Regions from separate parts of the Sporosarcina pasadenensis genome, predicted to be linked through region 2. Evidence: riboswitches for the same ligand, from Rfam matches in the RefSeq annotation. Region 2 holds a riboswitch; each other region holds the start of a gene.
What was found. Region 2 has a riboswitch for lysine ahead of dapA (4-hydroxy-tetrahydrodipicolinate synthase). Riboswitches for the same ligand answer to the same signal wherever they lie in the genome.
Positions count from the first base shown of each region.

Region 1: it holds a riboswitch for lysine, as region 2 does, so the genes downstream of both, AB1K89_RS06590 (Na+/H+ antiporter NhaC family protein) here and dapA (4-hydroxy-tetrahydrodipicolinate synthase) in region 2, are expected to answer to the same signal.
Region 3: it holds a riboswitch for lysine, as region 2 does, so the genes downstream of both, AB1K89_RS06005 (amino acid permease) here and dapA (4-hydroxy-tetrahydrodipicolinate synthase) in region 2, are expected to answer to the same signal.

Region 1 is NZ_JBFEGM010000003.1:228,913-239,728, forward strand. Features, by position in the region: gene sufD (Fe-S cluster assembly protein SufD) at 1-767, shown strand, start outside; gene AB1K89_RS06550 (cysteine desulfurase) at 767-1,987, shown strand; gene sufU (Fe-S cluster assembly sulfur transfer protein SufU) at 1,987-2,427, shown strand; gene sufB (Fe-S cluster assembly protein SufB) at 2,508-3,905, shown strand; gene AB1K89_RS06565 (hypothetical protein) at 3,894-4,388, opposite strand; gene AB1K89_RS06570 (DUF72 domain-containing protein) at 4,514-5,374, shown strand; gene AB1K89_RS06575 (sulfite exporter TauE/SafE family protein) at 5,377-6,201, shown strand; gene AB1K89_RS06580 (bifunctional metallophosphatase/5'-nucleotidase) at 6,205-7,641, shown strand; gene yunB (sporulation protein YunB) at 7,663-8,478, shown strand; lysine riboswitch at 8,534-8,708, shown strand; gene AB1K89_RS06590 (Na+/H+ antiporter NhaC family protein) at 8,847-10,424, shown strand; gene AB1K89_RS06595 (sodium-dependent transporter) at 10,703-10,816, shown strand, end outside.
Region 2 is NZ_JBFEGM010000006.1:87,995-98,810, reverse strand. Features, by position in the region: gene AB1K89_RS09895 (DUF4179 domain-containing protein) at 1-570, opposite strand, end outside; gene AB1K89_RS09890 (sigma-70 family RNA polymerase sigma factor) at 563-1,081, opposite strand; gene AB1K89_RS09885 (protein adenylyltransferase SelO) at 1,304-2,779, opposite strand; gene AB1K89_RS09880 (VOC family protein) at 2,828-3,208, opposite strand; gene AB1K89_RS09875 (YkuS family protein) at 3,404-3,643, shown strand; gene AB1K89_RS09870 (hypothetical protein) at 3,748-3,936, opposite strand; gene AB1K89_RS09865 (hypothetical protein) at 4,229-4,474, shown strand; gene AB1K89_RS09860 (toast rack family protein) at 4,901-5,629, shown strand; lysine riboswitch at 5,949-6,127, shown strand; gene dapA (4-hydroxy-tetrahydrodipicolinate synthase) at 6,253-7,137, shown strand; gene AB1K89_RS09850 (NUDIX domain-containing protein) at 7,313-7,735, opposite strand; gene AB1K89_RS09845 (DUF6339 family protein) at 7,902-8,666, opposite strand; gene AB1K89_RS09840 (hypothetical protein) at 8,670-9,515, opposite strand; gene AB1K89_RS09835 (hypothetical protein) at 9,505-10,816, opposite strand, start outside.
Region 3 is NZ_JBFEGM010000003.1:125,051-135,866, forward strand. Features, by position in the region: gene ltaS (lipoteichoic acid synthase) at 1-875, shown strand, start outside; gene AB1K89_RS06005 (amino acid permease) at 991-2,439, opposite strand; lysine riboswitch at 2,548-2,726, opposite strand; gene AB1K89_RS06010 (deaminase domain-containing protein) at 2,975-3,592, shown strand; gene AB1K89_RS06015 (hypothetical protein) at 3,610-3,915, shown strand; gene AB1K89_RS06020 (hypothetical protein) at 4,379-4,678, shown strand; gene AB1K89_RS06025 (DUF2785 domain-containing protein) at 4,764-5,594, shown strand; gene AB1K89_RS06030 (DinB family protein) at 5,676-6,155, shown strand; gene AB1K89_RS06035 (alpha/beta hydrolase) at 6,294-7,220, shown strand; gene AB1K89_RS06040 (hypothetical protein) at 7,365-7,703, shown strand; gene AB1K89_RS06045 (hypothetical protein) at 7,967-8,281, shown strand; gene AB1K89_RS06050 (hypothetical protein) at 8,327-8,569, opposite strand; gene AB1K89_RS06055 (hypothetical protein) at 8,772-9,101, shown strand; gene AB1K89_RS06060 (hypothetical protein) at 9,197-9,610, shown strand; gene AB1K89_RS06065 (tetratricopeptide repeat protein) at 9,784-10,425, shown strand; gene AB1K89_RS06070 (hypothetical protein) at 10,526-10,816, shown strand, end outside.

The sequences.
Region 1 (10,816 bases), on a different contig from region 2:
AAGCATCTCTCTTCAATCATGTTATCGTCGTAGCTGAAGCGAACAGCTCCTTGACATACGTGGAGAACTATTTGTCCACAGTCGAAGAGGCTACAGGACAGGCGAATATCATTGCGGAAGTTTTCGCGGGCGATAACGCGAAAATCATCTATGGTGCAGTGGACGTCCTTGCAAAAGGATTCACGACTTACGTCAACCGCCGTGGAGTTGCAGGAGTGAACAGCCGAATCGAATGGGCATTAGGATTGATGAACGACAGTGATACAATCTCTGAAAACATTACGCACCTCGTCGGAAACGGCTCTTCAAGTGATATGAAGACAGTCGTTGTCGGCCGAGGAAGCCAAAGGCAGAACTTCACATCTGAAATCGTCCATTGGGGACTTGATACAGATGCATTCATCCTTAAGCATGGCGTTATGAAGGAGTCCGCTTCTTCCATCTTCAACGGCATCGGCAGAATTGCCAAAGGTGCTACAAGATCGAACGCGGTCCAAGAATCACGGATTTTGATGCTAAGTGAAAAAGCCCGTGGAGATGCGAACCCGATCCTATTGATCGATGAAGATGATGTTACTGCCGGTCACGCTGCATCCGTAGGCCGTGTAGATCCGCTTCAATTGTTCTACTTGATGAGCCGTGGAATTTCGCAACAGGAAGCAGAACGCCTAGTCATCCATGGTTTCCTTGCACCTGTAGTAAGCAAATTGCCAATCGAAGGTGTCAAGAAGCAATTGACGGAGGTTATTGAAAGGAAAGTGCGCTAATGCTCAGCAAAGACATCCGCAAACATTTCCCGATACTTGACCAGGAGATCAACGGGCATCCGCTCGTATATTTAGACAGTGCCGCGACTTCCCAAAAGCCGCGGCAAGTCATTGAGGCAATCAGTGACTACTATTTGTACGACAACGCGAACGTCCACCGTGGCGTCCATACATTAGGCAATCGAGCTACGGATCATTATGAAGGGGCGCGTGAAAAAGTCCGCAAGTTCATCAATGCGAAATCCACTGAGGAAATCATCTTTAATCGTGGAACGACTACAGCCCTTAATATGGTAGCTCAAAGCTATGGTCGCGCGAATGTCGGCGAAGGCGATGAAATCGTCATCACCCATATGGAACACCATGCCAATATTATTCCGTGGCAGCAATTGGCGAAGGAAAAAGGTGCAATCCTGAAGTATGTCGTTTTGGAAGAGGATGGCACTCTCTCCCTTGATAAAGTTCGTCAAACAGTCACCGATCGTACGAAAATCGTTTCGATGATGTACGTATCCAACGTACTTGGCACGATGAATCCTATTAAGGAAGTTACAGAGATTGCGCATGCCCATGGCGCTGTGATGGTCGTCGATGGTGCGCAGGCCGCTCCTCACATGAAATTGGATGTCCAAAACTTGGATTGCGATTTTCTCGCTTTTTCAGGCCATAAGATGTGTGGCCCTACGGGGATTGGTGTCCTTTATGGAAAGAAAGAATTATTGAATGAAATGGAGCCGGTTGAATTCGGTGGTGAAATGATCGATTTCGTTGGTCTTTACGAATCTACATGGAAAGAGCTTCCGTGGAAATTCGAAGGAGGAACGCCGATCATTGCAGGCGCCATCGGATTGGGCGCTGCCATCGATTTCTTGGAAGAGATCGGATTAGATCAAATTGAACGGCATGAACACGAGCTTGCAGGTTATGCTATGGAGAAAATGTCCTCAATTGATGGTTTGACGATTTATGGACCTCTTGATCCGGAAAAGCGTGCCGGCATCGTGACGTTCAATTTGGATAATGTCCATCCACATGATCTTGCCACGGTACTAGATATGAACGGAATCGCAGTGCGGGCAGGTCATCATTGTGCGCAGCCGCTTATGAAATGGCTAGAATGTTCAGCGACAGCCCGCGCAAGCTTCTATCTGTACAACACGGAAGAAGATGTTGACCGTCTCGTAGAAGGACTCCGTATTGCAAAGGAGTATTTCCAATAATGCCAACAAACAATTTAGACCAGCTATATCGTTCAGTCATCATGGATCATTATAAAAATCCACGGAACAAAGGTGTACTGGAAGAGAATAACGTCACAATCGACATGAATAATCCGACGTGCGGAGATGTCATTCATTTGACTCTTAAAGTGGAGGACGGCATCGTACGGGATGCCAAGTTCGAAGGGGAAGGCTGCTCGATCTCCATGGCATCCGCATCGATGATGACACAAATTATCAAAAACAAAGACGTGGACACGGCAGTTAAGTATGCCCATTTGTTTTCTGACATGATGCTCGGAAAAGAAATTGATGATTCCATTGATTTCGGTGATATCGAAGCCCTATCCGGCGTTGCCAAATTCCCTGCGCGCATCAAATGTGCAACGCTCGCATGGAAGGCGATGGAAAAGGGAATCGGTCAAGAATCCGAGCAATAAACAAAACGGTTCCCGGCGAAAAGTTGTACAGCCGGGCAACTGGGGCAATGTAAGACAAATGTTAGAACGGAGGAATAATGATGGCTAAGAAAATGCCTGATATTGGCGATTACAAATATGGTTTCGCAGATAAGGACGTATCTGTTTTCCGTTCGGAGCGTGGGTTGACACGTGAAATTGTTGAAGAAATTTCGAGAATGAAAGAAGAGCCACAATGGATGCTGGACTATCGTCTGAAATCCCTTGAGATCTTCTACAGCAAACCGATGCCTCAATGGGGCGGAGATTTGAATTCGCTTAACTTCGACGAAATCACATATTACGTAAAACCTTCCGAAGCGACAGAGCGTTCGTGGGATGAAGTTCCGGAAGAAATCAAGCGTACATTTGATAAACTAGGGATCCCTGAAGCTGAGCAAAAATACCTTGCGGGTGTATCTGCACAGTACGAATCTGAAGTTGTTTACCACAACATGAAATCAGAACTTGAAGATCTAGGAATCGTCTTTAAAGATACAGACTCGGCTTTGCGTGAAAACGAAGAGCTGTTCAGAAAGTATTGGGGAACAGTCATTCCGAACACAGACAATAAGTTCTCGGCTTTGAACTCTGCTGTTTGGTCTGGTGGTTCATTCATCTATGTACCACCTGGCATCAAAGTGGAAACGCCACTTCAAGCGTATTTCCGTATCAACTCGGAAAACATGGGTCAGTTCGAGCGTACTTTGATCGTTGTAGATGAAGGCGCAAGCGTCCACTATGTTGAAGGATGTACAGCACCTGTTTACACGACGAACTCACTTCATAGTGCGGTCGTTGAAATCATCATTAAAAAAGATGCGTACTGCCGTTACACAACAATTCAAAACTGGGCAAACAACGTTTACAACCTAGTTACGAAGCGTGCAGTGTGTGAAGAAAACGCAACTATGGAATGGATCGACGGCAACATCGGTTCGAAGCTTACGATGAAATACCCTGCATGTATCCTTAAAGGTGAAGGTGCACGTGGTATGACATTGTCCATCGCTTTGGCTGGTAAAGGGCAGCACCAAGATGCAGGAGCAAAAATGATGCACTTGGCGCCGAACACGTCATCCACGATCGTTTCAAAATCGATTTCCCAACATGGCGGTAAAGTAACATACCGTGGAGTTGTCCACTTCGGCCGCCGTGCAGACGGTGCGCGTGCAAACATCGAATGTGACACGCTCATCATGGATAAATTATCGACGTCCGATACGATTCCATACAACGAAATCTTTAACGACAACATTTCACTGGAGCACGAAGCGAAAGTTTCCAAGGTATCAGAAGAGCAGCTCTTCTACTTAATGAGCCGCGGAATTCCTGAGCTCGAAGCGACTGAAATGATCGTTATGGGCTTCATCGAGCCATTCACAAAAGAATTGCCGATGGAATACGCAGTAGAAATGAACCGCCTCATCCGTTTTGAGATGGAAGGTTCAATCGGTTAATAAAAGACTACGAAAAACCGCCTCATTGCAGGCGGTTTTTTCATTTTCTGCAATCGCGCCCAAAGCGAGGCGTCCCGCGCCCAAAGCGAGGCGTCCCGCGCCCAAAGCGAGGTGTCCCGCGCCCAAAGCAAGGTGTCCCGCGCCCAAAGTGAGGCGTCCTGCGCCCAAAGCGAGGTGTCCCGCGCCCAAAGTGAGGCGTCCCGCGCCCAAAGCAAGGTGTCCCGCGCCCAAAGTGAGGCGTCCCGCGCCCAAAGCGAGGTGTCCCGCGCCCAAAGTGAGGCGTCCTGCGCCCAAAGCGAGGTGTCCCGCGCCCAAAGCGAGGCGTCCCGCGCCCAAAGCGAGGTGTCCCGCGCCCAAAGTGAGGTGTCCCGCGCCCAAAGTGAGGCGTCCTGCGCCCAAAGTGAGGTGTCCCGCGCCCAAAGTGAGGTGTCCCGCGCCCAAAGCGAGGTGTCCCGCGCCCAAAGTGAGGCGTCCCGCGCCCAAATTAAAGTGCTCCGTGTCTAGACGCCAAGCTTAGTCCTCAAAACTATGGTGCAAAATGGCGGAATCACCCTGTGGACATATGATATGATGACAATATTCATCTACGAACGGAAAAGAGGGATACTATGATTCAAGTCGGATTGACAGGATGGGGAGACCATCCAGATGTCTATTCCCCAACCTCCAAGAAAAATGAAAAATTGATCGATTACAGCTCTCACTTTCCAATCGTTGAGCTAGATGCATCCTTTTACGCCATCCAACCGGAACGTAATATCCGAAAATGGATCGATGAAACACCTGACGATTTCCAGTTCATCGTAAAGGCCAATCAAGGAATGACGGGACATCAACGAGGAAAGCTTCCATATTCAACTCCTGAAGAAATGTTCCAGCAATTCAAGCTTTCTATCGATCCGATGCGGGACGCCGGAAAGATTGCTATGATTCTCGTTCAATTTCCACCATGGTTTGATTGCAAAAGAGAAAATGTAGAACAGATTAGATACATTCGGAGTCAGTTAGAAGGGTACGACGTGGCGATAGAGTTTCGCCACCAATCATGGTACGCTCCAAGCATGCAGGAAAGGACTCTTTCATTTCTTGAGGAAATGAATTTCATTCATACTGTATGTGATGAGCCGCAAGCTGGCGTTGGCAGCGTTCCTCTCGTTGCCGAAACAACACGCAACGATAAAGTGTTTTTCCGCCTTCATGGCAGGAATGTGAATGGCTGGCAAAATACAACGGGTGATAGTGAAGCGTGGCGTAAAGTCCGATATCTCTATAATTACGCGGACAGTGAATTGGAGGAAATTCGTGAAGCGGTCCGAAAATTGGAGAGCGAAACGGAGAACGTGTTTGTCATTTTTAACAATAATTCTGGTGGCCATGCAGCTGAGAACGCAAAACGCTTTCAAAAAATGATGGGCATTGACTTCCAGGCACTCGCACCTAAGCAGCTTGACTTTTTTGAGGAGGAATAAGAATGGCGTTTCTGTTATTGGCAATTATCGGTGCAATATCCGGCGTAATGGGGTCGATTGTCGGGCTCGGAGGCGGAACGATACTTGTTCCGCTGACACTATTAGTCGGCATTAATTTTGGTTGGATTCCCGGCATCACGCCGCAAAGCGTCGTCGGAATTTCAGTCATCATGATGATCTTTAACGGTCTATCTTCCACCATTTCGCATATGAAAGGGAAGACGGTCGACTTCCGGACGGGATGGATTTTTTTCGCGGGCTCCATACCAGGGTTGATGATTGGTGCATTTGTAAATAAAGGAATGGATTTGCCATCATTTAATTTATACTTTGGCATCTTGCTCATTGTCCTATCTATCCTATTGCTAGCGCGTAAATATTTAAAACCGATCCATTGGTTTGTAGAGCGCGGCAAACCGAGGACGTTTATCGATTCACATGGAGAGACACATGTGTATGGGTATCCGATTTGGTTCGCGCTCATATTGACATTCATCATCGGATTTGCATCCGGCCTATTCGGCATCGGAGGTGGAACGATGATAGTGCCGGCGCTAATTCTTCTGTTCCTGTTTCCGCCGCATATTGCAGTCGGTACATCAATGTTCATCGTGTTCTTGTCAGCTATCGTAAACTCCGCCGCGCATATCTCGTTAGGGCATGTGCCTTGGCTTTATGCACTTCCGGTCATTCCGGGCGCCTATATCGGAGGCATGATCGGGACGATGCTTAATAAGAAGATGAATTCGGAAACATTGGTCCTCGTGTTGCGGATTATGCTGTTATTATTCGGAGTAAGGTCAATTATCGAGGGGATTTGGGGTTGAGCTATGAAACACGGTATCGAAACAATCCATTTATATCATACGAATGATATCCATAGCCATTTTGACAGTTGGCCGAAGATCAGTAGGCATCTCCAATCAAAGAGACAGCAGCACAATTCCGAAGAAGAGGCTTGCTTCATTTTTGACATCGGAGACCATGTTGACAGGTCGCACCCATTCACAGAAGGAACTAACGGCAAGGGAAATGTCGCATTGCTGAACAGTGCTGGATATGATGCGGTGACAATCGGCAATAATGAAGGCATTACGATGTCCAAAAAAGCATTGAATACCCTCTACAAAGGAGCGGAATTCGACGTCGTCCTTTGCAATTTAACGGAGACGGATGACTCATTTCCGAAATGGCTGGAGCCTTATAAAATATACGAAACGGCTCTAGGTGTAAAAATCGGAGTTATCGGCGCGACGGCAATGTACACGGACTTTTATGCGAAATTAGGATGGCGTATCGAAGAGCCGAGGCATGTACTGAAAAAAGTGGCCATGGAGATTCAGCATAAAACGGATATCATTATTTGCCTTTCGCATTTAGGTGTGAATGAAGACAGGCTTCTTGCTGCAGAATGTGAGCTGTTCGATGTCATTTTAGGTGCGCATACCCATCATTTATTCCCGGAAGGAGAAATGGTGAATGACACTTTACTAGCCGCCACAGGCAAGTTTGGTGAATATGTAGGACATGTTGAAATCCACATCGATCTGGACAGTAAGAATGTCGTCGAAAAAAGAGCGGAAGTTGTCCATGTGAACGAGCTGGAAAGCCATGAAGAAGATATCCAGGATGTAAATAATCTCATTCAAGCAGGGAAGGAAGCGCTGGAGGAAAAAGTCTTCTATAACACAAGTCCGTTAAAACAACAGCTCTTCGTGGAAAGTCCGATGTCCTCATTTTTCGGAAGGGCATTGATTGATTATACAGGTGCGGATTGTGCTATGTTCAACGCAGGGATCTTCTTAGGAAGCCTCGAAAAAGGCTGGGTGACGAAACGCATGGTACACTCCTTGCTTCCGCATCCGATCAATCCATGTACAATCACGCTGGACGGGGCGGAGTTGCTGGAAATTTATAAGCTCGCTGGCAACGAATCGTGGCCGGAAACGGAAATCAAAGGGCTTGGCTTTCGTGGAAATTTCATGGGTAAAATGATCTTTGAAAGGCTCTTCAGAAAAAGCGCCGGAGAACTGTATGCGGGCAATCGGAAAGTCGTTGCCGGAAAAACCTTCAAACTGGCAACACTAGACATGTTCACATTCGGCTTCTTTTTCCCCGTTTTGAAAGAGGCGAAGAAAGAGTATCATATGCCCGAACTGATTCGGGATGTATTCGTTTGGTACGGGATGAAAAGAGATGGCAGAGTCAATAAGGATGATACTGAAAGCACTTCACGAACAAGAATGAACGACCCCGGTCCTGCATAATATTAGGCAGGAGGGGTCGTTTTGAGATTTTACGGGCAGCCGTCTCGAAATTATAAAAAATGGAATCGGTATCGCCGTTCCAGTAATAATGGCAGGCCTCGCAGGAAGCGCCGCTTATTGCCGCTTCTTTTTCCAGCGTTTCTTGTGACAATCGCCCTGTTTCTTTATTTTGTAAACTCAAAACTCACTCCGATTTATCTGCAATACGCGGAAGTTGAAACGGAGAGGATTGCAGCGCATGTCATTACACAGGCAATTAAATCAAGATCTACTGATATCTATGATGTGAGTGAAATCATCGAAAATGTACCGAATGATTCACCTGGAATGGTGACAAATACATTGAATGCTGAGATCATTAATAAAACGAGGGCGGAGATACATAGCCTTGTAGAGGCGCATCTAAAAATGGCTGAGAGCGGAAATTTGGAAATGCTGCCTCTCAGTGAAAATATCGAATATGATCCTGAGGCAATGGAGGCTGACGGAGGAGTCGTCTTCTTCGTGCCGATGGGGCAAGCGACGGGCATCCCTATGATCGGGAACTTTGGCCCTAAAATTCCGATTCGGTTCCATGTCATTGGGGAAGCACAGACTACTGTCGATACAGGTATTACAGAGTTCGGCATTAACAACGCAATGGTCGAAGTGAATATATTGGTTACGGTCAACGTCCAGATCATCGTTCCTTTGGCGACGCGGAAAAGTGTCGTGGAACAGAAGATACCTGTTGCGATCGGTTTGATTCAAAGTCCTATTCCTCAAATATATAACCGGGGAGGGGAGAACCCCCCTCAAATAGAAGTGCCGTATCCGATCATTGGTGGCGGAAAATAATAAGCTCTTGAAAAAAGGGTGATTACCTGTTACGCTAGTAGCACAAGAGGAACACCGATTAGGTAGAGGCTGCAAGGCTTATTAGTAATGGACGCGAGATTGGCATCGATGACCGCCCGTGAAAGGAAGTTTTGCCGAAGCATGTACTGGGTTGCCTATCCATTCATGCTGGGGTTATTCCGAATAGGAATGACACTGTCATGCGAATCGCATGATGAGCTACAGATCGTACGTTAGATAAAACATCTTAGATTATCTTACAAACGAACCGTAGAATAAGCCGACACCTACTACACATTCTAGTGTAGAGGGTGTCGGTTTTTTTCATTCTAAAAACCTACCGTTCCGAAAAATTGGAGGAAATTTTTATGATAGGCACTTGGGTTTCAATTTTGCCGCCAATCGTGGCAATTGTTATGGTGTTGGCGACAAAAAGGGTATTATTATCACTTGGATCGGGGATTGTGACAGCGGCATTATTGGTCGCAAGCTTTTCACCGGTCGATACGTTGCAAAATCTTTGGACTGCAATGATCGTCTCTTTCTGGTCTGAAGGGGAATTGAATACGTATAATATTTTCATCATGGTTTTCATTTTATTATTAGGAGTCATTACCGCATTTGTCAGTTTGTCCGGCGGAAGCAGGGCGTTTGCGGAATGGGCCGTCAAGCGCATTAAAACGAGACGCGGAGCGAAGTTGCTGACAGTGCTCCTTGGAATCCTTATTTTCGTAGATGATTATTTCAATTCATTGGCTGTCGGGCAAATTGCACGACCGATTACGGATCAGCATCGCATTTCAAGGGCGAAATTGGCATACTTCATCGATTCCACATCCGCTCCGATTTGTGTTATCTCGCCGATTTCCAGCTGGGGAGCATTTCTCATCGGCCAATTGGCTCTTATCTTTGGCACGTCTGCTGCAATCAGCTACTCGCCATTATCCGCATTTCTCATGATGGCACCGATGAATTTTTACGTTATCGCTACATTGGCAATGGTGTTTTTCTTTGCTTGGACAAATATCGATTACTTTGAAATGAAAAGACATGAAACACGCGCCCAAGAAAAAGGAGAACTTTTCGACCCGAACAAAGAGATTCCGGGTCAATTGAAAGAGGATTTTCCTGTCCATTCCTATGGACGTGTCATTGATTTGATTGCACCGATCATTACTTTAGTCATCGTTACATTAGGGATGATGATTTGGACAGGCTATCGCATCGGCGGATCGGCAAGCATTTGGACTATTTTTGAAAACACCGACGTTCCATTGTCATTGATGGTCGGTGGTCTTGCGGGAACAGTATTAGCAGCAGTCCTTTACCTATCACAAATGGGGAAAAACGAGACAGCTTCCTACAGCCTTGTAGGCAAAGCGTTTATAAGTGGTGTCGGCGCTATGATGCCAGCAATTCTCATCTTAATTTTTGCATGGGGATTGACGCATTTAATTGGCGTATTGGAAACAGGGCCTTTCTTATCAAGTGTTGTGGAACAGTCAAATGTGCCTGTCAACTTCCTGCCGGCCATCATGTTTGTGCTCGCCGGATTAATGGCATTTTCGACAGGGACTTCGTGGGGCTCTTTCGGCATCCTTCTTCCGATTGCCGGAACGATTATGATCAATGCGGAGCCAGAACTGCTTCTTCCGGCATTATCTGCTGTATTGGCAGGGGCTGTTTTTGGAGATCACTGTTCACCGATTTCTGATACGACGATTCTATCTTCGACGGGCGCAGGATCCAACCATATGGATCACGTATCTACACAGCTCCCATATGCTTTGATTTCAGCAGGCATTGCTGTAATCGGCTACTTAGTCCTTGGGCTCACAGGATCGGTTTGGATCGGACTTGCAGCAGTTATCGTCCTAATCGCTGGTTTGTTTACTGTATGGACATCAAAACGGAATAGAGCAGAAGTGAAAGCAACTTCCTTCTAACTGATATAAACTGTCACAACCGCCGGTCACTCGGCGGATGTGGCATTTTTTGGTTTGAGTTTCAACCGGACATATATCGATGTTCCCAATCATAAATTTCCACTACCGGTACCCATTCAGAAGACGATAAAGGGGAAAAGTCATAATACGAAATGGGTATTTTTTCAATAAAAAAACATTTTGACAATAGATACTAAGACGGATATACTTATTTTAAGATTATATAATAATCTGAAAATGTTAAACTTTTAACATAATCAAAGGAAAGGGGAATTGTAATGGAACAGCGTTCACAATGGGGGACCCGCGCCGGCTTTATTTTAGCGGCTGTCGGATCTGCTGTCGGTCTAGGTAACATCTGGCGTTTTCCATACGTTGCGTATGAAAACGGC
Region 2 (10,816 bases):
TGGTTCCTGAAAATAGTACTTAATTTGACTGGCCCATTCTCTGGATTTTTCAAATGGACTGGAGCCACCATATGACATTCCGCTTGGTGGAATGTCCTGCTCATTTTTCAAGTCGACTGATTGAATGCTTAGCCCATTCACTGCTTCCTGCGACTGCATTGTGTAATAAACATTCATCCCTGTCTCATCCAAAATGACACCATCAATAGTCAACGTCAACCCATTTTTCTTTTGAACCACATCGACTTTTTGGTAGTAGTCATTTTTAAAAATACCTTCCAGTCCTTTATCAAACTGTATCAAATCTACGAACTTCTCCATGCCCGGTATTGACGCGACCGCATTGGCAAATGCCGGAGACACACGGATTGAGGTGACAAATGTGAAGAATAGAAGCGCGGCTACAACTAGTGACCAAATCCTGTTACGCTTTTTCCGCGACTTCACCTTATCACGTCTCGCTCGGTCAAATCCTAGGCGAATTGCATCATCTGCCTCGTCTAAAGGAAGATGGATCTTATCCAACTGCTCTTTCATTTCATTCAATTTCACTTCTTCTTTTTCAAACATGATCCATTCCTCCTCTATCCCCGAAGTGGCTGCGCAATGATCGCAATATGTTATGCAGCCTGGATTTGACCGTGCCTTCCGGTATACTTGATAGTTCTGCGATTTCTTTTATTTTTACACCCTGAACGTATTTTAGATAAATTAACTGTTGCTCGTCTGGTTTCAATGTGGCAAGTGCTTCAGCCAATTCCAATCGATATTCATCTTTCTTCCCGATTGTTTCGTCCACTTCTCCAGTCATGACATACCGTTTTCCCCTTTTTAATTGATCCTGGCAATAGTTCATCATAATACGGATCATCCACGTCTTCACATACGCAGGTTCTCTAACCGTATGAATCTTTTTATACGCCCGATAGGTTATTTCTTGAAGTGCTTCCAGTGCATCCGCCTCATTTTTCAAGAATGCAATTGCTGTTCGAAGGAGCGCTTCTTTATGAAGCTGCATGAGCGCTAGAAAGGCCTCATCGTCACCGCGTATCGCTTTTTCACTTATCTCTTTCTCGTCCATTCCCTACACCTCATTCGCCCTTCTTACACATTAGACTGTGAGAACTTGAAAAAGTTCAAAAATTAATTAAAAATTTTATTGCTCGTCCTATATACGAGAGAAAATTGTTTTGGTTACGCCCAAAAAGACCAAATCCATTTAAGGTTTGGTCTTTCTTCGAAGTTTATGAGCGCTTGCCGCAGTTTATGATCACTTATACAAATTTATGAACGCATACAGACATCACGTACCACAAAATGTTCTGTACGGCGTTGCCGACACGGACGGTGCAACATATTTCTCTTGTTCAGCCGTGTAAGCATATGGGTCTTCAAGCGCGTTAAGCAGTTCTGCCATTACGCTGAAATCCCCTTCGGTAGCCGCGTCCAAAGCTTCTTCCACGCGATGGTTGCGCGGGATGATATTAGGATTGTTTTCACGCATTAGTTGTTTCGCGGCAACTTCTGATTCCTGTTGACTACCCAGCCTCGTCTTCCAGCGCTCATGCCACTCGGTAAATTCCTGCGTCTTGCACATCGGCAGCACAGTCAGATCGCCAATCGTCAATGTTCGGAACGTATTCGTGTAATCCGCTTGATTGTCTTTCATTATCTTTAGCAGATCCTTCACGAGCGCTTCGTCCTGCTGTTCTTCATTGAACAGGCCGAGTTTGTTTCTCATTCCTGTGAGCCAATGACCGTAATATATCCTTGCATATCCTGAAAGCGTTTGTTGCGCGATGTGGACAGCTTTTTCCTGGTCTTCATGGAAGAGCGGCAAAAGCGTTTCGGCAAATCGAGAAAGATTCCATTCCGCAATTCCGGGTTGATTGCCAAACGCATAGCGGCCTTGCCGGTCGATGGAGCTGAAGACAGTCGCCGGGTCATACGTGTCCATGAAGGCGCACGGTCCATAGTCGATCGTTTCGCCGCTGATTGCCATATTGTCCGTATTCATGACGCCGTGAATGAACCCGACTAACTGCCATTTGGCAATTAACGAAGCTTGCCTTTCCATTACTTTTTGAAGCAATGACACGTATGGATTCGGGTCATTTGCCACATCCGGATAATGCCTTTCAATCGTATAATCCGCTAACGTTCGCAAATCCTCTACGACTTCGCGTGCCGCCGCGTATTGAAACGTGCCGACACGGATGTGGCTTGCCGCAATACGCGTCAACACAGCTCCTTCGAGTGTTTCTTGACGATAGACCGGCGCCCCCGTTAATGCGACTGCAAGGCTCCGTGTCGTCGGAATTCCAAGCGCATGCATCGCCTCGCTAATGATGAATTCACGAAGCATCGGGCCAAGTCCCGCCCTGCCATCGCCGCCTCGGGAAAAGGGCGTCTTGCCTGAACCTTTCAGCTGAATATCGTACCGCTTTCCTTCAGGCGTGATCTGCTCTCCAAGCAACACGGCCCGTCCATCTCCGAGCATCGTAAAATGGCCGAATTGGTGGCCGGCATATGCTTGTGCAATCGGCTCCGCGCCTTCAGGAATCTTGTTTCCGGCGAAGATCTCTGTCCCCTCTTCGCTTTGCAATGATTCAGCATCCAGACCGAGCGACTCCGCCAATGGGTGATTAAAAATGACTAACTCAGGTGACGGTGCTGCTTCCGGATTTGTCTTCGCGTAAAATGGTTCCGGCAGACGGGTATAACTATTATCAAAATTCCATCCGAACTTATTATCCTCTGTCACGTCCTCAACTCCCATTTCTTAAGATGTCTGCTTCGCAATCAATAGGGAATTCTATACTGGCCCTCACTTCTTTTCCAATACCGCAAAGTAGTTGTCTTCATTGTCCGCAAAGTTGAACACTCTTCCAGTAGGCATTGCAACCAATTCCCCGACTTTCACTTGTTTGCTCTTTAAATCTTCATACAGTGCGTCCAGGTTTTCCGTGAACAATAGAAGTGAAGGGGTTTGCAGATTCAATTCCGGCTGCATTTTTGCGATGAGCTCTTTATTATGCAGAACGATGCTCGTTTCCGCCTGTGCGGTCGGTGCAATTTCAATCCACTTCATCCCTTGGCCATTGTCCTGCTCGGAAATGACGGTAAACCCAACTTTTTCAGTCCAAAACATTTTTGCATCATCCTGATTATTTACATACAACATAATTTGTCCGATTTTATGAATCATTTTCCATCCCTCTTTCCTCATTTTCTTTTGCATTAGTTCTAATCCTAATCTTACCATTATGAATGAAAAATGACCGCGTCAACCTTGTTATACCCAATTCAAAAGGATTCACATAAGAGTTTCATTCATAAATTCAAAAATACAGGGAACTGTATAGGAGAAGTTGAACGAAGAGTCGAAAGGAGGAAAATGGAAATGGTAAGAATTGCCGTTGAACAACCATATGAAGATGTCATGAATGCCCTCGTGGCAAAAGGTTATGAAGCGAAAATGTTTAACACAGATGAAGACGTCACCGGCTATGATATCGGCGTCGTCCGTGCTATCAATGAAGGGAACACGCATGAATTCAACTTTCCGGTCATCACCATGAAAGGCATGTCGATTGACGACGTTGTCCAAGCAGTAGAAAAGAAAGCGAACCTCCTCCAATAAGCATCCCCGAAAAAGCAGAATCTATGGCAGCAGCCTTAGTTTCTGTTTCCTTCCAATCAAAAAACAGCCTGCCGATCGACTGAACGATTGGCAGGCTGTACTGATCAATGGTAATAATATGTCTGGCGCCTGCGTGAAGCTTCCAGCTGTTTCGCCCTGTACCTTCGCTGAAATGCACGGAGCTCATCCAATTGTCCATTCAAGCGGGGATCCTGAGACATCATTTCCTTTAATCCCGAAGGACCGATCTTCCTCTTCACTTTCTCTATTTCATCCTCAAAAAATAATGACATGTCCATACCTCCTCCCCTATGATTGGCAAGGGATAGCGGATTAGGCTCACTATTCACCATTCCCCCGTCACTATAGAGTACGTCGATTTACCGACAGGACAAGAGTTAAGTGTACAGTTTTCATGATTTTAATTGAGAAGTTCAGTGTTTAATAGGTGCGTGGAGTCAATATATTTACCCAAAACAAACGTTCTATTTTTATGGACTATCTTTTACATTTCCTGTATACTGTAAGCAATAGACTATACACGAATTCGCAGACAACAGATGATAAAGAAAGGAGGATAAAGAGTTGGAGGAAAGGATTCTGCAATTGCTTGAAGGGTTGAAGTCGGAAATAGGCGACCTGAGATCCGATGTAGGCAGCTTGAAATCGGAAATGCATAGCCGGTTTGATCAAGTCGATCATCTTTTGGAAGGAATCGGCGGTCAGTTTGAGCACCAAACTAGCCAGCGTATCATTAATGGACAAGCTATTTCAAAAGAATTAGTGAACATTAAATCGCGAATCTTTGACTTAGAAACAAAAACTATGTAAAAAGAGCTTTTGTGTAAAACAGAACCTACGAAGCAGTCGTAGGTTCTGTTTTTTTGTCTAAATTAATTGTGTTGGTGCTGTGCATAGGAAAATCCATCCAATGAGTAGTGAAACTCGAGGATGGATTTATTGATTCCGAACGACTTATAATTCCATGAGAATTGTAATGGCAATGCCTAGTACCATCCCGATGACGACAGTTACTGAATATAGAAGAACCCTCCTCAACACCTCATCCTTTCATCACTCTTTTATCTAATATATTAATGCAAGGGACAAAACATGTGAGTCACAAATCCATTAACATCTGTGTTCAGGTCGCATTCCCTCTCAGCCCTTAGACGTATGTAAAATTCAAACATGAGACTGGTAAGTTTTTCATTTGAATGAGGTAGAATAGAATAAAATGGGGCAGAAGGAGAATGAATGAAAATGAATAAGCTATTATGGATTGTGCTGTTGACGGGTTTTCTAGTTGTTATCGGCATCTATGGGTATAACAATTGGTTTGCGAAGGCAAGTGGGAATGAAATTTCGATTGCTAAAGACAGTGCCGATGCTCTGAAAGTGGATATCGACTTCGGAGTTGGCAACTTGTACGTCAAGGGTGGTTCCCCTGAATGGGTGAGTGGCGAGTTTACCTATAATCACAAAAGACTGGAACCGAAAGTGACATATAAGAAAAAAAAGGATACGGGCCACGTCAAGATTAAGCAAGGCTCCAAGACAACGTTCGGCTTGAATAAACGCAAAGTAGACAACGAATGGGATCTTCAGTTGACGAATGTAATTCCAATTGATTTGAATGTTGACATGGGGGTTTCAAAGTCAAGATTGAAATTGGAAGGTCTCCAATTAAATAGCCTTTCCGTGGATGGTGGAGTTGGTGAATCCGTCATCGACCTGAGCGGCGCTTGGAGCAAAGGTTTTCGAGCGGACTTCAATTTAGGAGTTGGTGATGTGACGATCATCCTTCCGAAACAGACCGGCGTCAGAGTAAACGTTTCAAAAGGCCTTGGAAGACTGGAATTGAATGACTTCATCAAGCAAAACGAAGGAGTTTACATTAATGAAGCCTACGAAGATGCAGAAGTCATCATCGACCTATTTCTCGACATCGGCGTCGGGGACGTCAAATTCAAGATTGCCGAGTAAATTGTGTCGGTGCCATTGTGTCGGTGCCTGTGCACGGTGCATTTATGACAATTCGAGAGAGTGTATTTAAATACAAAATTAAATTATATAAAACCCCTAAATTAATGGGTTTCTAACTACCTCGTATACACTTTTATTGTATTGTCCGAATAGTTCGCCGCACAGGCACCACAAAGCTGTGAACCCTACTCTGTATTGCTTGCTATCTACACGATGAAATAACGTCAATTCATTTTATTTTCATTTTTTACTTGCAATTGAACCGGATACGATGTAAAGTCATATATAATTTAACATTATCTTATTTCGCAAGTTTTGAAGTAAGGATAGAGGCGCAAAGACCATCAGTATACAATCTGAGGATAATGAGATCCTATGAAGGTTGTGGAAAGGGGAATTTGCCGAAGTGGAGAGATTCTCATTTATCTCGAAGCTGGTTCTGGGTTGAACAAGTCCAGAATTGTCATATAGGAAACTATATGGAGGGCTATCTTATGCAATGAAATAATTTAGTTATTATTTCTAGCAACAACGAGCCCTCGTTGTTGCTTTTTGCGTTCATTTTCAACTGCCCTCTCCCCTCTAATTTTTTCAAAAAAATTAATTATAGGAGTGGAGAACTAATGAACTTCGGACAAATTGTAACTGCAATGGTGACACCTTTTGATGCACAAGGCGAAATTGATTTTGAGGCGACTAGGAACTTGATCGATCATTTAATTGCCAATGGATCGGATGCCCTAGTGGTATCTGGAACAACAGGGGAATCCCCAACGTTATCGGACAAAGAAAAAGTCCAATTGTTTAGGTTTACAGTTGAAGTTGTAAATGGACGAGTGCCGGTCATTGCCGGTACAGGCTCGAATAATACGAGAGAATCGATCGAACTGACAATGCTTGCAGAAGACGTAGGCGTCGATGGAATCATGCTCGTCGCCCCGTACTATAACAACCCTTGCCAAGAAGGAATGTATCAACACTTTAAGACTATTGCGGCAGCCACCTCATTGCCAATCATGCTGTACAACGTACCAGGACGCACTGTTGTCAACATGTCGGTCGAAACGGTCATCCGCCTTTCGGAAATCCCGAATATCGTAGCAATCAAAGAAGCGAGCGGTAATTTGGATGCAATGGCTGAAATTATCGAACGTACGCGAGAAGGCTTTTCATTATACAGCGGTGATGATGCACTGACACTTCCTGTATTATCGATTGGCGGAACAGGTGTCGTTTCTGTATCGGCCCATGTGTTAGGGAATGAAATGCAAACGATGATCCGCAACTTCAAAATAGGCAATACCGTAGAGGCGGCTAGCAATCATCGAAGACTGCTGCCGATGATGAAAGCACTCTTCGCTGCTCCAAACCCTACACCTGTCAAAGCGGCGTTGAGCCTGAAAGGAATTCAAGTCGGCGGAGTCCGCTTGCCGATGATTCCGTTGAATGATGAACAACTACGTTCATTACAACAGGCTTTGGCTATTTATGAAGAAGTGAAAATCTAACTATGCACCCTTATGGTAATGAAAAAAAAGGACCGTCCAATGGTCGCATATTGAACGGTCCATGTATTATTGTAGGTTCCCCTACGGGATCGGCACAGATAGGAATAACCCATCAGAGCGGCTAACGCAAGGATGGGTTATTTTTTATGGTTGAATGACAAATTAAACCGAAATCCTACAAACGAACATCTTCCGCTCTTCGAATGTACTCCTTCAAATAATCCTCAGCTTCAGGATGGGCATACACCTCTTCAGGCGTCATCCAGTACACAGCCGCCACTTCATCAGCACTCACTGCGTACGGCTCACCGCTGAACTCCTCGCACAAAAAAACGACATTCACAACCGGTTCCCCTAGGTCTGTAATGAAGCTTGTACTGCACACATAACGCATATGCCCACTGACAACAAGCCCCACTTCCTCCTCCACTTCTCGTGCAATCGTACGCTCTAAAATATCCGAAGTTGCTCCTTCAAGCTCAACTTTCCCACCAACTAACCCTATTCCACCAGGCGCGTGTTCTTCCTCTTCGCTTCGTCTGCATAATAAATAACGGCCATCCTTGTATAATGCCGCTTCTGTGTTGACGATGAACATGTTGGCTCTCTCCCTTTTCACTTCATTCTTATACATCTTCCTGGCCAAGGCCGGAATCTCCTTTAATTGTGTGGGAGAATAATAAAAGCAGAGCTCCAAGATGAATTGGGCTCTGCTATCTCTTTGTTTTTGAACTAAAAACCAATTTCCGCACATAGACTCAAATTCAAATCAAAACGGCTACTCTCTCAATATTATAAACTTTTTTAAGCCTAGCCATTATCATCTCTTTCACTTCATCTTCCTCAAGCACATCAAGAATCATTGCACCGCCTAAGATGTTAAGATAACGATTCGCCTCGACAAAGTGCTCACGCTTGATTTGTAAGCCTTCGTTTTTAAGTGTTATAAGAGCACGTAAAACACCTTTGGTGATATTACGATTTGAAGTGAAGTTACTAGAGAAAAAGACAACGCATCTGGCCGAAAAATCCGCGGATGAGAAAAACTCGGTGAGCCAGTACGGATCCTCTTTATTTGCATCATCATAAGTCATATAACCTACCCACCATAGACGTGCTAACAAATGAACATATAGGGATCGTTTTGCACTATGAGTAAAGAAGAGCGCCGACTGAATTCGTTTGTCATTCTTCTTTTCCAAGTCCAAAGATAGGCGGTAATAGCTAAATTCCCGCATTTGCATATGTGCTAATCCAGCCCACAAACGTTCATGGGTAGCTTCTGCGACGGTCAAATGCTGTAAGGCATCATACACAATCTTCACATTTTCAAAATCGCTCACCAAATAGTCGCTGTCAAAATTGAATTTTGGTTGTTTGTAGTCAATATTTGACTCAAAAGTTGCGCCTTCCTTAGCAAAATAATTATCAAACCATGCATTATCTTTACTATAGTAATGTTCTTTATAAGCATCAAAATTAACGCGTAAGTCTTGTAATGCATCTTCAGATAAAAACTTTATTTTCATCAACTAGTCCTCCTCTTTGATAAGTTTTTCAATTTCGTTAAATGCTTTTTCGAGAGGGTTTCTTAGGACAAGTTGTACCGCTTGGATAACAGGGACGGTTCCGTCTAACACTTGGGAAAATGGTATATTGTTATTATCAAAAATCTGTACAAGTACTTGGTACCACTTATAGTCTTCGTATCCTGTAGTATCCTCTTTCAATATGTGAAAGACATCCACCAAACAGGGTGTGAAAACCGTGGCTAAGATTGTGTCTTTTAATCTCGAACCTGCATATTCCGCATACTTGTCATATATTGCTTTTGGCAATTCTATCAGAATTTGATCTGAGCTCATTTGAATGTTCATATGTTCCGATTTTTCCACACGGCGAACAGTAATTATTGATGGCAAATTTTGAGTCTCTGTAGACTCTTCGTGCAAAATTATATCTATCGCTTCTGCAGTTGCCAACATATTACCCTTTTCAAATGTTAATGGTAAATCACGATAAAAGTCATTCAGCTGCATATTTGTATAGTTTTCAATCGTAGTGGTTGCAATGATAAACGGGCGAATCTCCATTTTCCCCCGCAATTGTTGATCGTTAATTTGGGCAGATAACCTCGGCACATTAGATTTAACAATTGAACGATAACTGGTTTGCGGACATTCAATATGCATTACAAATGCCGCCTTCCCTTCTTCTATCAGCTTTTCGATACCTTCGTTTTCTAAAGAGCAAAACATTTCAAGCTTGACCTGCCCGAAAGACTTTTCGGCTTTAACCTCCACTTCGAATAGAGAGGCTAGATAGTTATCATTTTCTTTATTTAGCACTGGATATGGAAGGCTACTGTTAAACCTCATATAAATTCACCTCTAGTACACAGTAGTGTTCATAATCAACTTTCACCTTAACAAAAATGTCCTTTTTACCGACATTATTCTTGAAACGGACCATATTGCCCGAGATAGTTACGTTATCAATTTGGGATGATTCAATCTCTTTAACTGGTAGTTTAAACTCTCCTTGCTCCCCCAATACTTTAAATTCGAGCCTTCCTCTATCGAATTTTTTCTTCGGCTTAACACTTATTCGATATAGACCTTCTTCTTTATCCAAACAAATGTAACGTGTTTCTATTTCAATCGGCCTGTTCTTCTCTTTCTTTTCTTTTCCTTCTTTTTCCGTACCGGTTCCTTCATCAACACTTCCTTGCTGGCCATTGTTGTTACCAGAACCCCCACCTTGACCAATGCCATCTCCTTTGATTTCAGGCGAGTGACCTGGTTCATCACCTTCTGGAGATAATCCTGCAGATACTAAATCATCTAAATAACTCTCTCCATCTTTTCTCTTCTTCGATTTCTTCTTTTGCTTAGTTTTCTTCTTTTGTTTCAATTCTTTAATTTTCATCGTAAGTGATTCCCGCTTATCTTCCCCTGCTCCTAAGATAGGCTCATCTGGTAAGAAGTCACTTAAGCCAATAGCATCCATTGTGTCTGTAGTTTCAACTTGAAACGTTTGCTGTACCGTCTCCCGCACAAACTTCCGTAAATCACTGAATGCCCTTTCCGCTTCTCTAGGACTTGGTTCGTAGCGGTTCGGCTCCCATAATGTATGTGCCGGATTTTCCATTTGCTTAAATACCTGGTTCATATATCGACCGGTAATAATTAAAATCCCTGTAAATGAAATGCTTCCACTGATTCGGTTTTGCTCAAATAAACGCATACCGGCTTTTCTCGTCATCAGGACGCGCCGATTCAAATCATCACCTTTCATAATATAAAGAGTTGCCTCTCCTTCTTCGAAAGTCCCAATAGTTTTGTACTTTCTTTTAGGGGAAGGAATAGCTAAAGCTTTATCAGAAGTGAGAACTTCATAATATGATTTCAGGTGACGATATTCTTCCTTTGTATCATCAAGTGATTGAATTAGCTCCCCTAAATTTTCATGAGAAATTACCTCATCCTCAATTCTTACAATCAATTTCCTTTGATGAATCGTTATAAAGAAATTAAATAACACTGAGTTCCGAATCGCACTTACCCAATTAGGCTTCGGTTTAAATCCTGCAATATATATATCTGTCCCAGTCTCTGTTCGTTCATAATTCGGATCTAAATTCAAGAATCCTGGAATCGCTTTTGAACTTTCATCGTTT
Region 3 (10,816 bases), on a different contig from region 2:
CCGTCTACAAAGCATTTGGATTCGACCATTTCTTCGATGCGAGTTATTATGATACAAGTTCCCCAATCGACATGGCCGAATACGGATTGTTGGATAAACCGTTCTATGACCAATCTGAAAGTCTGTTGAGTTCACTGCCGCAACCTTTCTATTCGAAATTCATTACGGTAGGAAACCACTATCCGTATGCTATGAATCAAGACTTAGTGACAATCGATAAAGCCCAGACTGGGGACGCTAGTGTGGACGATTATTTCCAAACTGCGCGGTATACAGACGAAGCGATTGAAAAAGTCTTCACTCGTTTAAAGGAAATGGGCTTATATGATAACTCGGTCATTGTTCTGTATGGCGACCATTATGGTATTTCCGAGAATCATAGAAGAGCGATGGCAAGAGTCTTAGGAAAAGAAATTACCCCTTATGAAAGTGCGAACTTGCAGCGCGTCCCTTTATTCATACATGTTCCTGGAATGAAAGGCGGCATCAACCACACGTATGGTGGCCAAACAGACCTTCTTCCGACGTTGCTGCATTTGCTTGGAATTGATACGAAAAACTTTGTTCAATTCGGTTCCGATTTATTCTCGAAAGAGCATAATGAGGTTGTCCCGTTTCGTAATGGCGATTTTATCAGCCCGACGATCGATTCAATTAACGAAAAGTTTTATGATAATCAAACAGGCCTACCACTTGACGAGCGTCAAATGGAGCGTGCCAATGCTTTGAAAAAAGAAGTGGATTATAAATTGGAGCTTTCCGATAAAGTCGTGAATGGCGACTTATTAAGATTTTATACGCCAAACGGGTATACACCTGTCGATCCTTCTCAGTATAACTACACTAAAGATGCAGGTGTACAATCAAACGAATGACATATCGCAACAGAATAAGCATGTTCTCTCTGATCGGAGAGGGCGTGCTTATTTTTTGCATTAAAAAACAGCCGAATGAAGAGGGGAGACCTCTCACATCCGGCTGTATTTCATATCATTTACTTTCAAAGTCACAGTCCTTCAATGGAATCAACTTTGTTTTGTACTTCACTTTATAAATTAGCCAAACGATCAAGAAGAGGGGGAGACCGATATAGGAAACGAGTGCGCCGTTCCAATCGATTTCTCCGCCCGTAAAGGCTTGGAAGTTTTGGCCGGCAATGATGAAGATACATAGGACCAGGGCCAACAATGGACCGAACGGGAACCATTTTGCGCGATAAGGAAGATCCGACAGATTACCGCCTTGCGCAATATAGGCCCTTCTGAAACGGTAGTGACTGATGGCAATCCCAAGCCACGTAACAAATCCAGCCATCCCCGATGCGTTCAACAACCAGACGTACACCGTACCGTCCCCGAAGAAAGTGGAGAGGAAGGCAAGGGAGCCTACTAATGTCGTGGCGATCAACGCATTGACCGGCACGCCTCTCTTATCCAATTTCCCTAAGAACTTCGGTGCATTCCCACTGCGCGCCAAATCCCAAAGCATACGCGTGGACGCATACATGCCCGAGTTACCCGCAGATAAGACGGCGGTCAAAATGATGGCGTTCATGACAGAAGCGGCAAAAGCGAATCCAGCCCGTTCGAAAACGAGTGTGAATGGACTGACAGAAACCGACTCACTCAATAATCGTGCATCCGTATACGGAATAATCATCCCGATGACGAAAATCGCAAAGACGTAGAAAAGGAGGATGCGCCAAAATACGGAGTTCACCGCTTTCGGAATCGTCTTTTCCGGATTTTCACTCTCACCGGCAGCGACTCCAAGCAATTCTGTACCTTGGAATGAAAAGCCTGCTGCCATGAAAATACCTAGGATGGCAAAGAACCCTCCGTTGAACGGTGCATCGCCAATCGTGAAGTTCGTAAAGCCGATCGCTTCGCCGCCCATGATGCCAAAGATCATCATAAACCCGGTAATGATGAAGATGATGACCGTCACAACTTTAATGAGTGAAAACCAGAATTCGGCTTCGCCAAAACCTTTGACGGACAAATAGTTGAAGCCGAACATGATCAGAAGCGCAAGTCCGCTCCATAAGAATGAAGGGCTCTCGGGAAACCAGAATTTCATGATCAATACCACCGCCGCCAGTTCCGCGGCAATCGTAATCGCCCAGTTGTACCAATAATTCCAGCCAATCGCAAACCCGAATGCCGGATCGACGAATCGGGTGGCATATTCTTTAAATGATCCCGCCACAGGCATATAAGCCGCCATTTCAGCAAGGCTCGTCATCAGGAAGTAAACCATGATCCCGACGGCGACATACGCCGCCAATGCCCCTCCCGGCCCTGCAGTATGGATTGCCCCGCCGCTTGCTAAGAAAATCCCGGTTCCAATCGAACCTCCAAGGGAGATCATCATCAAATGGCGAGCTTTCAATGTCCTCTTCAATTGCGGAGTACTCGTAGATGTTACATTGTTCTCCATGTTGTCCACTCCTTTTTGTGACGGAAGGTCCAATCTAACTAGTATAACCCAAAATAAAAAACAACCATCGAAGAAAATCGACGGCTGTTGGATAAATGCGTTAATCCTTCCGAAGATAGTTCTCCACGTTGAAAAACGTGACAATGATGTTCCTATTCGAAAACATCACCAGCCTGGATATCCAATGATCTATCCACACTTCGGCAACTTATCCTTTCAAACGGAGTCAACAATCTCAGAGAATCTCGTCCGTCCTACTCTTATAAGCAGCAACCTCTATCCCATCGGTGAATGGGAGTATTTAATTAATGTATAAATTATAGTGCGATATCATTCATAATGCAATGGTAAACATTGCACATTTACGGCTAACCATTGTAGATAGGGGAGTTTAGGAAAGGTTTATAGGTTTATTGATCGCGCATATTTCCAGTAAGGATCTGTGCCGGGTTTTGTAAAAGATTCATTTTAAATATCTGAAAAGTGTGTTTAAATAAAATGAGAGAGTAAAGTATAAGAAAAGGGGAATGGAATAGTGGGGAGTCTAAATCTACTCGAAATTGATTACAGTGATGAATTTGCTGTAGAAGTAAGAAAGACACATTACAATTTAGTAACAGCAATTGAAAAGCAAGTTGGAAAGAAGTTGCCACTTAGAGTCAGACGAAGAATCCTCTTAGGAAACAATTTGGCGTACATGTCGTTTAAAGGAAAAGCTGCAGGGCAAGAATTAGAGTTTATTTTATGGGCACATAGTGCTATCAACTGTAAATCAAAGTTGACCGAGGAATTTAATGAGTTGTTTAGCTTATATTATTGTATCCCGAGTGATAATCCCGAAATTCCTTCCGGTTCAGTGAACGAAAAAAATAATACCCTAACATATAATGAACATATAAACGAAGATTTTGAAGGGAATCCAATTTACAACAGAAATAATGACTCGGAGTCTAAACTTATTGAAACATTTTTGGAAAAGGTGGGGAAAACTGAAGTTGAAGGTGAGCTGTTTATTTATACAACTTTAGGGCCTTGTCTTAGTTGCGAAAGGAAAATAGCAACCCTCCTAAGTCGTTACTACATAGATGAGATGGAGAATTTAAATGCTAATGTATGGTACTGTACTGACTATAGCAACAAAAATTTTATTTAATAAACGGAGGGATATATATGAATGCTACATATAATAAAACACGTGATTTAATAAAAGAAAAACAATTAAATGTCCTAAGTAATTTTAACTTGGAGTTGATGAAAGTGGCAATGTTTAATGGTCATGACCCTTTAGATGATTTACTTTCGATGGAACTTGATGAAGTATTAGATTTAGTTAGAGAGGCTTATGAGTATTATATTGAGGAAGAAGAATGCACCCAAAAAGTAGCGAAGGCAAAAGCTTTAGAGGAAGTTACTTTATGGTATTACGGTAACGAAGGTAAAGAATTAAATTTAAGAGAAAGAGTAAATGAATTATAATGCTTACTTGTTGGTAGGCACTTATAGGATAAAACTTTCTGTCGCAAATAAGAATTTCTCACAAAAATACTGTGCACGGAACTGATAAAATAACCAATTGTATCAAATTGAATGAAAGAACGAGACATATTCAGTTCGAGGGTGTCTCGTTTTTTCTGCGGACTTAGACCTTCGTTTTGAATTAATAATTCTAATACAGGAATTACTCAGCTCAGCTTTTTAATCAAAGCATAGAAAAGCTTGGCCGGATAAAATATATTAGCAAGCTACATTCTAAAACAGCGGCCTTTGAAACAACATTCGAAACTACCGATAGAGTTATCTCGGCACATTTCCTGAATAAGGATCTGTGCCTGTTTTAATTTGGGTCGTTTGCTTGAATGATTCATTGGAACTTTTTGCGTCATGAACCGTATTACTAATAATCGGAAAAATACGGAGGGGATATTTTTTGACAAAAGAAATGAATATGCCCAAAAAACACAGCTACGGTAGCTACATTTCACTGCTTATAGGAGTTGTTTGTTTCTTTATCGTTTTCGTGGAACCTACAAAAATTGCAAATGTTGGATACTTGGTTGGCGATACGATAACGCTTTTCCTCACAGCTGCGGGTATTTTATTATCAATTGTTGGCTTGGTGAAAAGAACGGAGAAAAACACCATACCGATTATTTCATTACTACTATCTTCATCCTTCTTTCTCTTTTGGATAATCATGATACTTTTATTGTTCACTGGGCAAATCCCATTTGCACCATAATGCAGCAAACCTGGAATACTAATATGAACTGATCGATATACCCGAAGCTAAATTGAATAAGATTAAAACAGAAGATGGTGAGAGTATGACACTAAAAACAGAACTGAAAAATTTAGATAAAACGTTACAACATGGCAATTTAGATGTTCTTATTGAAAGAATGCTGGAGAATATAGGGTCAATCGACTTGGAACTGAGGGATACACTAATTTATAATTCATTTGGAAAACTAATTATCGAAGACTATTTAACAATAAAGCAAATGAATTATATCCTTGATGTTTGTTTAAGAAACTTATTCCTGAATATTGACCAACATGAAGATGACTCAGTTTTTAGCCGTTCTTTTTCCGCTTTAGTTATTGCCCTGATCTTAAAGAAAGATAAAGAAAAGCGATTCCTGTCAGATGATACTCTGAAACAATTATTTGAAAAGAGTATTGAATACTTAAATCTTGAAGAAGATATACGTGGCTATGTAGTTGGGAAAGGATGGGCTCATAGTATTGCTCATGGAGCAGACTTATTAACAGTTGCCATAAGTCACCCGAATTTTACAATTACGTTCTCTTCTGAATGTCTTGAAACAATCAAACTATGTTTATTCAAAATTAGCACGAAAGAAGTACCGTATGTTGATGAAGAAGAGGAAAGACTCGTTTTCGTAGTGGAAGCACTTCAGGAGAAAGGCATAAGTGATAATGAAATTGAAGATTGGTTATCCACTATTTCTGATGAACTAAATGAACTATATGAAAAAGAAGGATATAGTTTAAATTTCTTTTGGAAGAAATCCAATGTAATCAACTTCTTACGAGCATATTATTTCAGACTGCTGTACAAAAATGACTGCTTGAAATTACGGGAGAGTCTAGTGGAAATTTTAGAGCGGTGGCATAAACAAATCTACAACTAAAAGCATTTAAGAATTTCTATACATACGTGCACGATAATCGAATAAAATAATGCTGTACAGGCCAAAGGGGATGGATTTGTCATGTTATATAAATTGTTTAAATACAATTGGCAAGTTAGAGACGAATGGGTTGAATGGTGTGAAAGTCTCCCTATAGAAGAACTTACTAAGATACGGATTGGTGGAATGGGAAGCATACTTTATAACTTATTTCATGTAATCGATTGTGAACAAATATGGATTAATCAACTACAAGAAACACCAGTTATCCAAAAAAACATGAAGACAATAACAAGTTTGGATGAAATTAAAGAGTATTCTAGACAAACGAAAAAAGTAAGTGAGAGTTTTATTAAAAAGTTTGAGAAAAGCGATGAAAGAAGATTATTTACCTTTACTTCGAAAAGTGGTGAGAATAAGCAATGGACTTACGACAAGGTGCTCTATCATATTGTTACTCATGAAATTCACCATATAGGCCAATTGTCTATCTGGTCGAGAGAAATTGGAATGAAGCCAATTTCTTCAGATTTAATTTTTAGAGATATTGAAGGAATTTAAGATAAATGTTTTCAAGTAACAGCTAAGGCGTCCATTTAACGGAAATACAACCATTTCGTTGGACACAGGCTTATGATCCGGAAGATATATATGGGCAATAATCGTCAATGTATCTACTAAGCTAATCGGGTAGAAAAGTTGAAGAGGGATATTTTAGGGGGAATAAACATTATTTCAATAATAAAGGTAAAACAAAAGAAAATGGAAGTTCTCAGCAAAGGCAACAAAGGAAAAACGATTATCATACTATCAGGGATGGGCTGTTCCTTTGATGAATGGTACAACATTACAGAGACCTTAGCTGAAACAAATAGAGTAGTTATGTTTCACAGACCTGGACTCGGTAATAGCGAAATTCGGAACGAACCTCGTAACACGGAAGCTGTCGTTGAGGAATTAATTGATCTATTGCTAGTTCTTGAAATAACGGAGCCTATTATTTTAGTTGGTCATTCATACGGGGGTTTGTGTGCACAACATTTTGTTAAAAGTCATCCTCAAAAGGTTGCAGGATTAGTGTTGGTGGATTCCACTTCGGAGGATTTACGTGAGTTAGATGAGTTAAGTTTACCTGTATTGAATAATTATGATACAGATAAAGTCTGGTTAGAGAAATGTAAATCCTATTCCTTGATGGAACAAGAGCAGTTAAAGAGAATGATAAACCCTAGTATTCCAGAAAAGTTAGAATTAATTCCTGAAAAGGTTCAACAAAGATTATTAGATTTCCTAGTAAGGCCTTCTCTATACAAAGCGATGTATTCTGAAATAAGCAATTGGAAAAAAGATGCCGAGATGATTAAGTCCATAGAAACGACTCTGAATGTACCACTAATTGTTTTAGGAAGAGATAAAGAGTTTAGCATTAGATTGGAGATGCAAGATGGGCTACCAGAAGAAGAATTAAGGGTCTTTGAAGAAAAATGGGAAGAACTCATTACTAGACAGGGTAACCTTTCAAACGATAATAAAATACTATTCGTCAACGGTTCAACACATTATATACATATTGATAGACCTGACATTGTCATTCAATCAATTTCTGAGATTGTGAACCAAATATAAGTATAGTAACAAGTTTCTTATTTGTTTCTAGCGTATCTGAACGTCGCTGCTATTGCGTTCCAAGTGATTGTAATTCTGCTTTTAAAAGTTTTTTGATATGTATGGGCCGTTAGAAATCAGTGGCTTTTTAAGAGAGGGTTAAACATGAAATCAAATAGACTAAAAATGGTATTGATAAATTTACTTTTTATAGCTTTATTAATAGCTTGTAATGAAAAGGCGGCAACAGAGTATGTAGATGCAATTATTGCCAAGGAAGAGTTAAGTAAAGAATTGGACAATCCAAATAGTATGTTTAGACAAGGCGATCTAATGGTGACGTCAATAGGAATAAACGAAGAAACCAATACACTTGAAGTAGGTCTTTTAGTATTAAATAAAGAGACAGAAAAAGAATTCAAGGCCACTTTTTTTAAAGATATATTGCATCATAAGGAAGTTAAGTTGAAATTAGTTCAGCAAGAACCAGCTGCGGCGCACTAAATCTTTTTAGGACGAAAAGTTTTGAGATTAACGGTTTCATAAAATGATTACGAAAACGAAATAGATGGAACACTATATTTTATTTATTATCGGGCACAATTCCTGTAAGAATCTGTGCCCGTTTTTAATTTGTCTGGTTACTTGAATAGGAAGTTGGAACTTTTCACGAAATGAAACGTATTACTAATAATCGGAAAATTCACGATGGGAAATTTTGAATCATAATCCAGCAAACTGGCGCTTTATTACTAGGGGGGAGTATATTGAATATTTTACCGTATATTATTCCGCCAATGATAGCGGTTTTGGTTGTTAGTACGATTATGTCGATTATATATAAGGATAAAGAAAAAAAGGATAAAGGGTTTGTACTAAATTATTATCGATTAACTTATAGAAGGAGATTCATACGTACCGTTTGGGCAGTTCCAATTGTATCCCTGATATATATCGCTTTGTATCGGTTTAGTGATATAACGTCAAATGAGTATAAAATCATTGGAGTATTTTTCTTTTCCCTGCTCTTACTAGACATCGGCTACAATTATTCGAAATGGAAAAAGAATGAGAAGAAATGATAAGAAATGATAAGTGAATTGCCTAAAGGGAAGCATTTCTAACCGTTAAGTCAACGGAAAAGGAGGTTGTACCAACTTGAAAAAGCCTTTTAGTATTTGGTCGATTGTCTTTATAGCATTTGGATCACTGGCACTTGTGATGAATTGGATTTCGCTAGACATAATCGAACCTATTGTCCTCATAGGATTTCTTCTTTTATTATTTGGAGTGGTTTTTAGTTTTATCGCTTTCACCAAAAACGAAAGAGGTGCAATGAAAGTAGTTTCTGGCGTATCCTTTTTCGTCATATTATTTTTCCTTGTCTGGTTTGAACCCTTTTTGTTCATTTATATATTGACTTGGTTAAAAAATATCTTTTAACAATCGGGCCAAACAACGGAATAAAACTCCTAGGGGAGAGAAATTGAGCGGAGATAACGAAACTCAGTGGCAATTAAAACATCCATCAAGCAGTATTCACGTAAGTAACCAAATAAGGAGTAATTTGCGATGACAATATTAGCGATTAAAAATACGTTCATCACATTGTTTACAGGGGTTTTTTACATTTTTATTACCTTGTTATTAATCCAAATCATATCTGATTTCTCCAGTGTTAGACTATATGTACTTACAGATAACGGTCTAAGCATCTTTGATGGGTTTGGTATCGCACTAGGCTCATTCTTAATTGCCCTTGCTTTAGAAAGAAAGTTAACGAAACCACTAAAGTATGGGTTATATTCACTACTGATTTTGATTGGTGGCTTTTTATTTCTTTTAATTACTGCTCTTATAGCAATGACAGGTTTTGGTTGGTTTACGGGATGGTTCCAGTGAAGAATAGAACTATGAACATACTAATAACCATATATATAATTTAAGTGTTCGGTTTGAACCATTTTGGATAAGAGATATCTAATAGGGGGATATGGGTGAGGAATATAATTATTACCATGTTACTATCGATGGTTATTTTGGTGCTGGCAGGATGTAATACCCAACCTAAATTGAAAGGCTCCTATCAAAGCGAAACGCATGTGAATGGTTATTACATTCAAATCTCAATTCACCACAATGATAACGTTTTTGTTGAATATATTGACAACAGGGAAGTTGACAGAGGAACCTTTGAAGAGATTGAAACTGGCAAATACCTCATGACAAGTGATCATCAAGAGTTTACGATTGACTTAAATAAAGACAATTCATTTTACATGACGATAAAAAAATTAAATGATGGAAACCCGATTAAGATGATAAATCTTGATGATGTACCAGTCACATTCCCACCTCAATTCGATGACGTTGAAGAATATAAAGAATTAATAGGTGTGCTTATTTCTTAAAATGAAGTAAAAGTACACTTATCAATGATCTGGCACATTTCCTGACTAAGGATCTGTGCCAGTTTTATGTATTATGGGCAATTTGCTTGAATTTTCTTTGAAACTTTTTATGCAACGAACCGTATTACTAATAATCAGAAAATATTCAGATGGTTTATAAGGGGGGTGGAATGGTGGAAACAATCGAAGACAAGTTGACTCGCGCATTTGAATTATTCAATATAGGTAAGCTTTTCGAAGCTGAAGAAATTTATAATGAATGTTTGAATATCGTTGAGAGAACTTCGGAGGAATACATATCCGTTCTACATGGATTAGGCTTTGTAAAAGCTCACCAGAAAGAATTTAATGAGGCGCGAAATATCTATTTGGAACTCAAGCAAATTGCTCAGTTCAATAGAGATACACAGGGTGAACACATCGCAATACACCAATTAGGTATGGTGGAACGAATGGCCGAAAATTATACCAAAGCTCAAGATTTGTTTGAGGAAGAATTAAGTTTATTAAGAGAAAGGAAACCTGCTTTTTTAGTAGGTTTTGCAGCAAACCATTATGAGCTGGGACTCATAATGCTCAAACAAAATATGTTGGAAAAGGCTGAAAAGCTTATGATGCAGTCCCTTCAATACTCTAAACAATCTGGTGATCCGATTTGTTTGGGGTGTTCTTTACGAGGATTAGGAGAAATTTTTATGGCCAGTCGTGAAAATGAAAAAGCAATGTTTTATTTTGTGCAATCTATAAAAGCATTTGAAGAGGTTAATGATGAGGTCGCCATCAATCAGATAAATTCATTACTTGAACAAATTTGATGGTACCTTTAGCCTCCAAAAACGTATGAGTAGTATAAGCTTTTCAATTGGAGAAGGTCTTTTAATCCTATTAAGTGAACTTATAAAGGGTGGGGGATATATGATAGGCGAAATCTTTATAGCAGTAATTTTTATGATTCCACTTTATGCATTCTTTATTTGGACCTATAACTGTCCTGAAGATAGTTTTTTGTTTGGACGACGTTGGCAATACGAAGAGGAACCTATGGTTTCTCCAAACGTCGTCCGTTATATGAAATTTACATCAGTCGTCGCTATGATTGGTACCCCGATCGTTATTTTTAGCTTCTTCTTAAAACAGTCAGTTTTCGGTCTTGCTTTAATGGCGTTTACGTTTGTCATTGTTGTTGGTGCGTTTATTATATTTACA